One region of the Streptomyces sp. NPDC058773 genome, then DNA from elsewhere that is predicted to be linked to it. Evidence: riboswitches for the same ligand, from Rfam matches in the RefSeq annotation. Region 1 holds a riboswitch; the other holds the start of a gene.
The links. Region 1 has a riboswitch for thiamine pyrophosphate ahead of thiC (phosphomethylpyrimidine synthase ThiC). Riboswitches for the same ligand answer to the same signal wherever they lie in the genome.

Region 1 (4,455 bases):
CTACCATCGGTCTATCCGTAGCAGGCTCTCCTCCGTTTCCGCCCACTGCCCGGCCAACGCCGGCCGTACGGCCCTACGGAGCATCGGGGGATCCACATGAACAGCGCTCCGCACCTGCTGAACGAGGATCGCGAGGAATTCACGCGGCTCCTCGATGAGGCGCTGCGTACCGCCCCATACCGCCCGGACGACCTGACCGACACCACGGGATACCGTCTCGACACCGAGCAGTTGCGCACGATGGCGCTCAGCGCGACCACCGCCATCGCCGCCTGCGCCACGGCCGAATACCAACGCTATGTGCAGCTCCGCACCGCATTGCGGACACCGGCACCGGTCGCGTCCGTCGCCGATACGGGCGACGCGGAGCAGCACGGGGCCGACGGCGGGAGTCCGGCCCCGGACAGCGCCACGGTCATGGACGCGGCCGAAACCACCGGTGCCGGGCTGACCGCCATGATCGCCGTGCTGGCCCCCGTGCTCGCCGGTATCGCCGCCGTCCTCTTCCTCCTCATCGGATATGTGCTGCGCGCCGTCAGCTCCGACAAGTCGCTGGCCCAGCCGCTGATCAGCGTCGGCTGGATCTTCGCGGCGCTGACCGCGGCGGGCACCCTGGTCGCGATGGCCGGCCTTCTCGTCACGGCGCTGCGCAACGGCGCGTCCGCCCAGGTCGCCAGAGCCGGGGAGCGGGACGAGGCACTGGACCGGGCCCGTGAGGACTGGCGCCGCGCCCTCCTGGAGCGCGGCCTGCTGCCCTTTCTCCGTGCGGCCCTCAGCGACCCCGCCGCCACCCCGGACGACGTCCCGGACCGTTACGTCCCGCGCCGCACCACGTCCCCGGAGAGCCGGATTCCCACCCTCGGCTACACCCGCCCCGAGTTCTCCAGCCCCGACAGCGGCTCCTCGGGCGCCCGCCCGCGCTACTCCAGCCCGGACTTCACCAGCCCGGATTACGGCGGACCGGATCACCAGGCGGATTAGGGGTGCCGCCGCCGGCTCCGCCAACGGGGAGGCCCCCGCCCATCGGGCAGGGGCCTTCGCCGTGGGGGTCCGGACGGGCCGGCTAGTCCGCGATCGGCAGATAGACGCGGTTGCCCGCCGCGGCGAACTCCTTCGACTTCTCGGCCATTCCGGCCTCGGGGTCGAGGGCCAGGTCGCCACCGTGCTCGCGGCGGATGTCCTGACTGATCTTCATCGAGCAGAACTTCGGGCCGCACATCGAGCAGAAGTGGGCCGTCTTCGCCGGTTCGGCGGGCAGCGTCGCGTCGTGGAAGGCACGCGCCGTGTCCGGGTCGAGGGCCAGGTTGAACTGGTCCTCCCAGCGGAACTCGAAACGGGCGTCGGAGAGCGCGTCGTCCCACTCCTGGGCGCCCGGGTGCCCCTTGGCCAGGTCCGCCGCATGGGCCGCGATCTTGTAAGTGATCACGCCGGTCTTGACGTCGTCGCGGTCCGGCAGGCCCAGGTGCTCCTTGGGCGTGACGTAGCAGAGCATCGCGGTGCCCCACCAGGCGATCATCGCCGCGCCGATACCGGAGGTGATGTGGTCGTAGGCGGGCGCGATGTCGGTGGTCAGCGGGCCGAGCGTGTAGAACGGCGCCTCTTCGCAGATCTCCTGCTGGAGGTCGATGTTCTCCTTGATCTTGTGCATCGGGACATGCCCGGGGCCCTCGATCATGGTCTGTACGCCGTGCCGCTTGGCGATGGTGTTCAGCTCGCCGAGCGTCTTCAGCTCCGCGAACTGCGCCTCGTCGTTGGCGTCCGCGATCGAGCCGGGACGCAGACCGTCACCGAGTGAGTAGGTCACGTCGTAGGAGGCGAGGATCTCGCAGAGCTCCTCGAAGTGCGTGTAGAGGAACGACTCCTGGTGGTGCGCCAGGCACCAGGCCGCCATGATCGAACCACCGCGGGAGACGATGCCGGTCTTGCGGCGGGCCGTGAGAGGCACATAGCGGAGCAGCACACCGGCGTGCACCGTCATGTAGTCGACGCCCTGTTCGGCCTGCTCGATGACGGTGTCCTTGTAGATCTCCCAGGTCAGCTCCTCGGCCTTGCCGTCGACCTTCTCCAGCGCCTGGTAGAGGGGGACGGTGCCGATGGGGACGGGGGAGTTGCGCAGCACCCACTCGCGTGTGGTGTGGATGTTGCGGCCGGTGGAGAGGTCCATGACGGTGTCGGCGCCCCAGCGGGTCGCCCAGGTCATCTTCTCCACCTCCTCCTCGATGGAGGAGGTGACCGCGGAATTACCGATGTTGGCGTTCACCTTCACCAGGAAGTTCTTGCCGATGATCATCGGCTCGATCTCCGGGTGGTTGATGTTGGCGGGCAGCACCGCGCGGCCGGCCGCGATCTCGTCGCGGACGAACTCGGGCGACACCTTCTCGCGGAGGGCGACGTACTCCATCTCCGCGGTGATCTCGCCGCGCTGGGCGTAGGCGAGCTGGGTGACCGGGGTGCCCGTGCGGCCGCGCCGCGGCTGGCGGGGTCGGCCCGGGAAGACCGCGTCGAGGTTCTTCAGTCCGCCGCGCGGTGAGGTGTGCTTGAGGCCGTCGTCCTCCGGCCGCATGGGACGGCCCGCGTATTCCTCGGTGTCGCCGCGGCCGATGATCCAGTTCTCCCGCAGCGGTGCCAGACCGCGGCGGACATCGGTTTCGATATTGGGATCGGTGTACGGCCCTGACGTGTCGTAGAGCGTCACGTCCTTGCCGTTGGTGAGGTGCACCCGCCGGACCGGCACCCGAAGGTCCGGGCGCGCTCCGGAGACATAGCCCTTGTGCCAGCCGATCTGCGGCTTTTCGCCGTCGTTCGCACCGTTTTCGGGCGTGCGTGCATCCTGCAGAGTCATGAGACCCAACTCCCTACGCCGGCATTACCCGGTACCAGGTTCGGCGGTCGACGCAGCGGCTTCCGTCCGTCGGCGTTTCACGTGAAACGCCGCGGGGACGAAGGTCAGCGCCCTCTCAGCCCGGTGCTCCGAGCTCCCGCGATTGCAAAGGTGCCACCACGGTAGCGGCCGTTGTGGCGCGGTGAACAGTGGGCCCCTGGAGTTCTTGCGATGATCGGGCGGTGTCGCCTTACGAGACCCACCACCATTCCGCCCCGCACTCCCATGGGCACGGCCATGGCCCTGCCGCGCCCGTCTCCCGGCATCTGCGCAAGGTCATCGCGGCGGTGCTGATCCCGTTCGCGGCCGCGGTAGCGGTCGGTCTGGTCGTGCTCTGGCCGGGCGGTGCACCGCCCCACAAACCGTCCGGGGTCGGCTTCGACCAGCCCACGGAGACGGCCCGAGTGATCAAAGTGGCGGAGGTGAACTGCGCGGACGTCCATGCCGAACAGCAGCCTCAGCCACCGTCGCCGACGGGGCAGCCGCCGACCGGGGGAGCGGAGACGGGCAAGCACTGCCAGCAGGCAACGATCGAAGTCACCACCGGGGAGAACAAGGGGCGCACCTTCCGGACGGTGGTGACCCCGGACGCGCTGCGCCACTACACCACCGGTCAGGAGGTGGTGGTGACGTACTCCCCCAAGGCGCCGAAGGACCTGCAGTACTCGGTCAGCGATGTGGACCGGACGCTCCCGATGTGGCTGCTGGCAGCGATCTTTGCCTTCGCGGTGGTGATCGTCGGCCGGCTGCGGGGTGTGCTCGCACTGGTGGCGCTGGCGGCCAGCTTTGTGGTCCTGACGCTGTTCATCCTCCCGGCGATCCTCCAGGGCTCCAATCCGCTGGTGGTGGCGGTGGTCGGCGGCAGCGCGATCATGCTGATCGCGCTCTACCTGTGCCACGGGCTGACGGCCCGTACCTCCGTGGCCGTGCTCGGCACCCTCGCGTCACTGCTGCTGATCGGGCTGCTCGGATCGGTGTTCATCGGCTGGGCACTGCTGACCGGCAATACGGATGACACCACCGGGCTGGTGCACGGTCTGTACCCCGACATCGAGATCCGCGGTCTGCTGCTGGCGGGGATCATCATCGGTTCGCTGGGGGTGCTCGACGATGTGACGGTGACCCAGACCGCCGCGGTCTGGGAGCTCAAGGAGGCGGATCCGTCGGCAGGGTGGCGCAAGCTGTACGGGGCCGCGATGCGGATCGGCCGGGATCACATCGCGTCCGTGGTCAACACCCTTGTGCTGGCCTACGCGGGTGCCGCACTGCCGCTGCTGCTGTTGTTCTCGATCGCACAGAGCAGCGTCGGCACGGTCGCTTCGAGCGAGGTGGTCGCGGAGGAGATCGTCCGCACGCTCGTGGGCAGCATCGGACTGGTCGCCGCGGTGCCGCTGACCACACTGCTGGCCGCGCTGGTCGTCTCGGCGGACCGGAAGGGATCACCGGACCGGACGGGACTGGCCGCACCGGCGAGCGACGACACGGGAGCCGGGCCGGCAGCCGTCGTCGGGGCCGGCATCGGGGCGGCGAGCCCCGCGGGTGGCCGACCGGGACGACGCGGGGGACGCGGCAAG
Region 2 (4,455 bases), on a different contig from region 1:
GGACGGCGCCTGGTGGCAGGGCCTGCTGCTCGGCCTCGCCGTCGCGGGCAGCGCGACCCTCGGTGACCTCGGCGAATCCATGATCAAGCGGGACCTCGGGATCAAGGACATGGGCACCCTGCTCCCCGGTCACGGCGGCATCATGGACCGGCTCGACTCGCTGCTGCCGACCGCGCCCGTGGTCTGGCTGCTGTTCGTGGTCCTCGTCGGAGCCGGCTGAGCGCGGGGTTGTCACGGTGAGGGCAGGGAGAGGGATTCCTCTCCCTGCCCTTCTCCATGTGCGGACCGCCCGCCGGCGGGGACGGACTCGGTCCTGCCCTCGCCGATGGACCGGCCTCCGCGGGTGACCGTGCTCTCAGGGCTCCGGCCTGGGGCTCCTCAGATGATCTGCCACACTGGACCCACCATGCCTGCACCCGGAGAACTCACTTTCGTCGCGCCGCGCGGGGCCAAGAAGCCGCCGCGGCACCTTGCCGATCTCAGCCCCGTCGAGCGTCGTGAAGCGGTGGCCGCGATCGGGGAGAAGCCGTTTCGCGCCAAGCAGTTGTCGCAGCACTACTTCGCCCGCTATGCGCACGACCCGGCGCAGTGGACCGACATCCCGGCGGCGGCGCGCGAGAAGCTGGCGAGTGAGCTGCTGCCGGAGCTGATGACGGTGATGCGGCACATCTCGTGCGATGACGACACCACGCGCAAGACGCTGTGGAAGCTGCACGACGGGACGCTCGTCGAGTCGGTGCTGATGCGCTACCCGGACCGGGTCACGATGTGCATCTCCTCGCAGGCCGGTTGCGGGATGAACTGCCCGTTCTGCGCCACCGGCCAGGCCGGGCTGGACCGCAACCTCTCGACCGCCGAGATCGTGCACCAGATCGTCGACGGGATGCGTGCGCTGCGCGACGGCGAGGTGCCGGGCGGTCCCGCGCGGCTGTCGAACATCGTCTTCATGGGGATGGGCGAGCCGCTGGCCAACTACAAGCGGGTGGTCGGCGCGATCCGGCGGCTGACCGACCCCGAGCCGGACGGGTTGGGCCTGTCGCAGCGGGGGATCACCGTCTCCACGGTCGGCCTGGTGCCGGCGATGCTGCGGTTCGCGGACGAGGGCTTCAAGTGCCGGCTGGCGGTCTCCCTGCACGCGCCGGACGACGAGCTGCGGGACACCCTGGTACCCGTCAACACGCGCTGGAAGGTGCGGGAGGTGCTGGACGCGGCGTGGGAGTACGCCGAGAAGTCAGGCCGCCGGATCTCCATCGAGTACGCGCTGATCCGGGACATCAACGACCAGGCGTGGCGCGGTGACCTGCTGGGCCGGCTGCTGAAGGGCAAGCGGGTCCATGTGAACCTCATTCCGCTGAACCCGACGCCCGGCTCGAAGTGGACCGCCTCGCGCCCCGAGGACGAGCGGGCGTTCGTCCGGGCCATCGAGGCGCACGGGGTGCCGGTGACCGTCCGCGACACCCGCGGCCAGGAGATCGACGGCGCCTGCGGGCAGCTCGCGGCCTCGGAGCGCTGACCGCCCCGCTGGTACGGTGTGGTCGAACACATACACATTCCGACAGGGGAGCGCCACAGCGCTGAGAGTGCGGAAGCGTCGTCGTCACACGGTGCCCGCAGACCCTTGAACCTCGCCCGGGTCATTCCGGGTAGGAAGTTCGGTCGTCACTCATGCTGTTGCGCCCTGCCCCGGGCCGCTTCCGGTACGTCCACGTACGACGGAGCCGCGGACCCGGGGCAGGGCCGCGTCTCTTCCTGGCCAGCCAGGAGGAAATCAGTGAGCACCACCAGAAGGATCGCCGCGACCGCCGTCGCCGCCGCGGTCGGCATGACCGCGCTCGCCGCGTGCGGTGGCCAGGGTGGCGCGGGCGCGGATGCCAAGACCGTCACGCTCGTCAGCCATGACTCGTTCCAGGTCTCGAAGTCCGTCCTCGCCGCCTTCGAGAAGGAGAGCGGCTACAAGGTGAAGACCCTGCGGGGCGGGGACGCCGGCAAGGCCGTGAACCAGGCCGTGCTGTCCAAGGGCAACCCCCAGGGCGACGTGCTCTTCGGCATCGACAACACCCTGCTCTCACGCGGTCTGGACGAGGGCCTCTTCAGCCCGTACGAGGCCAAGGGGCTGGACAAGGTCCCCGCGGAGCTGCAGCTCGACAAGGGCGAGCACCGGGTGACGCCGCTCGACTACGGCGACATCTGCGTCAACTACGACCGCGGCTACTTCGACCGGCACAAGACCGCGCCGCCGAAGACCTTCGACGATCTCCTCGAACCCCGCTACAAGGGGCTGCTGGTCACGGAGAACGCCGCCACCTCCTCCCCGGGCCTCGCCTTCCAGCTCGCCACCGTCGCGAAGTACGGCGAGAAGGGCTGGCAGAGCTACTGGAAGAAGCTCAAGGCCAACGGCGTCGAGGTCGTCGACGGCTGGGAGCAGGCCTACAACGACCGCTTCTCCGGCTCCGCGGCCGGCAAGGGCAAGGGCGACAAGCCGCTGGTGGTCTCCTACGCCTCCAGCCCGCCCGCCGAGGTGCTCGGCAAGAAGCCCGCGCCCAAGGAGGCACCGACCGGTGTCGCGGCCGGCACCTGCTTCCGGCAGATCGAGTTCGGCGGTCTGCTCAAGGGTGCGAAGAACGAGAAGGGCGGCAAGGCGCTGCTGGACTTCCTGCTGAGCAAGCAGTTCCAGGAGGACGTGCCGCTGCAGATGTTCGTCAACCCGGCTCGCAAGGATGCCGAGGTGCCCGAGCTGTTCACCAAGTACGGCACGACGATCGACCAGCCCAACACGCTGGCGCCCGGGGCGATCACCAAGAACCGTGAACAGTGGATCAAGCAGTGGACCTCGCTCGTTCTGAAGTAACGCCCGCGGAGGTCACGGGGGCCCGGCGGGGCAGGCCCGCGCGGGGGACGGCGGTGCGGCTCGGCCTGATGGCGGTGCCGTGCGCCTTCTTCGCGCTGTTCTTCGCCTATCCCGTGCTGGCGATCGTCGGACGCGGGCTCAAGGACGGCGGGCAGTGGCAGCTCGGCCGGTTCGGAGCCGTGCTGAGCGACCCGGATGTCGCCCAGGTGCTGTGGTTCACCGTCTGGCAGGCGGCGGCCTCCACCGGGCTGACGCTGCTGATCGCGGTGCCCGGCGCCTATGTCTTCGCGCGCTTCGACTTCCCCGGCAAACAGCTGCTGCGGGCGGTCGTGGCGGTGCCGTTCGTGCTGCCCACCGTGGTGGTCGGCTCGGCCTTCCTCGCCCTCCTCGGGCGGGGCGGGCTGCTGGACGACCTGTGGGGCGTGCGGCTGGACACCTCGGTGTGGGCGATCCTGCTGGCACATGTCTTCTTCAACTACGCCGTCGTCGTACGGACCGTCGGCGGGCTCTGGGGGCAGCTCGACCCGCGGCAGGAAGAGGCGGCGCGGGTGCTGGGAGCCGGGCGGTTCGAGGCCTGGCGGCGGGTGACGCTGCCCGCGCTGGGCCCGGCCGTCGCGGCCGCCGCCCTGATGGTCTTTCTGTTCACCTTCACCTCCTTCGGGGTGGTGCAGATCCTCGGCGGCCCCACCTTCTCGACGCTGGAGGTGGAGATCTACCGGCAGACCGCGGACTACCTGGATCTGCCGACGGCCGCCGTACTCACCCTGGTCCAGTTCGGCGCGGTGCTGGGCGTACTGGCGCTGCACGCCTGGACCGTGCGCCGCCGGGAGTCCGCACTGCGGCTGGTGGACGCGGCGCGCACCGCCCGCCGGCCGCGCGGCCCCGGCCAGTGGGCGCTGCTGTGGGGGACGCTCGCGGTCATCGCCGTCCTGCTCGTCGTGCCGCTGCTGGTGCTCGTGGAGCGGTCGTTCGCCGGGCCGGACGGCTACGGAACGGTCTTCTACGCCTCGCTGCGCTCCGCCGCGCGCGCCGACAGCACCTTCGCCGTCGCCCCCCTCGACGCCCTGTGGAACTCCCTCGCCTACGGGGCCGCGGCCACCGCCATCGCCCTGGTGGTGGGCGGACTGGCGGCCGCCGCCCTGGCCCTGCCCCGGCTGCGCCGCGGACCGTCCGGGCGGACCCCCGTGGTCAGCCGGTTCGTCCGCGGCTTCGACGCGCTGCTGATGCTGCCGCTGGGCGTCTCGGCGGTGACCGTGGGGTTCGGCTTCCTGATCACCCTCGACGAGCCGCCGCTCGATCTGCGTGCCTCGTGGTGGCTGGTCCCGCTCGCCCAGGCCCTGGTCGGGGTGCCATTCGTGGTCCGGACGATGCTGCCGGTGCTGCGGGCGGTCGACGGGCGGCTGCGGGAGGCGGCCGCCGTGCTCGGCGCCTCGCCCTGGCAGGTGTGGCGCGAGGTCGACCTGCCGATGGTGCGGCGTGCGCTGCTGATCGCCGCGGGCTTCGCCTTCGCCGTGTCGCTCGGTGAGTTCGGCGCGACGGTGTTCATCGCGCGGCCGGACCAGCCGACCCTTCCGGTGGCCGTGGCCCGGCTGCTGGGACGTGCGGGG

Region 2: linked by a shared signal. The riboswitch ahead of ACFW5B_RS10305 (thiamine ABC transporter substrate binding subunit) and the one ahead of thiC (phosphomethylpyrimidine synthase ThiC) in region 1 are both predicted to bind thiamine pyrophosphate.

The regions. Positions count from the first base shown of each region.
Region 1 covers NZ_JBHYPE010000001.1:162,855-167,309, reverse strand. Annotated here, with positions in the region: gene ACFW5B_RS00765 (hypothetical protein) at 97-981, shown strand; gene thiC (phosphomethylpyrimidine synthase ThiC) at 1,064-2,842, opposite strand; TPP riboswitch at 2,836-2,992, opposite strand; gene ACFW5B_RS00755 (YibE/F family protein) at 3,064-4,455, shown strand, end outside.
Region 2 covers NZ_JBHYPE010000008.1:177,036-181,490, forward strand. Annotated here, with positions in the region: gene ACFW5B_RS10295 (phosphatidate cytidylyltransferase) at 1-220, shown strand, start outside; gene rlmN (23S rRNA (adenine(2503)-C(2))-methyltransferase RlmN) at 407-1,513, shown strand; TPP riboswitch at 1,548-1,668, shown strand; gene ACFW5B_RS10305 (thiamine ABC transporter substrate binding subunit) at 1,772-2,848, shown strand; gene ACFW5B_RS10310 (ABC transporter permease) at 2,824-4,455, shown strand, end outside.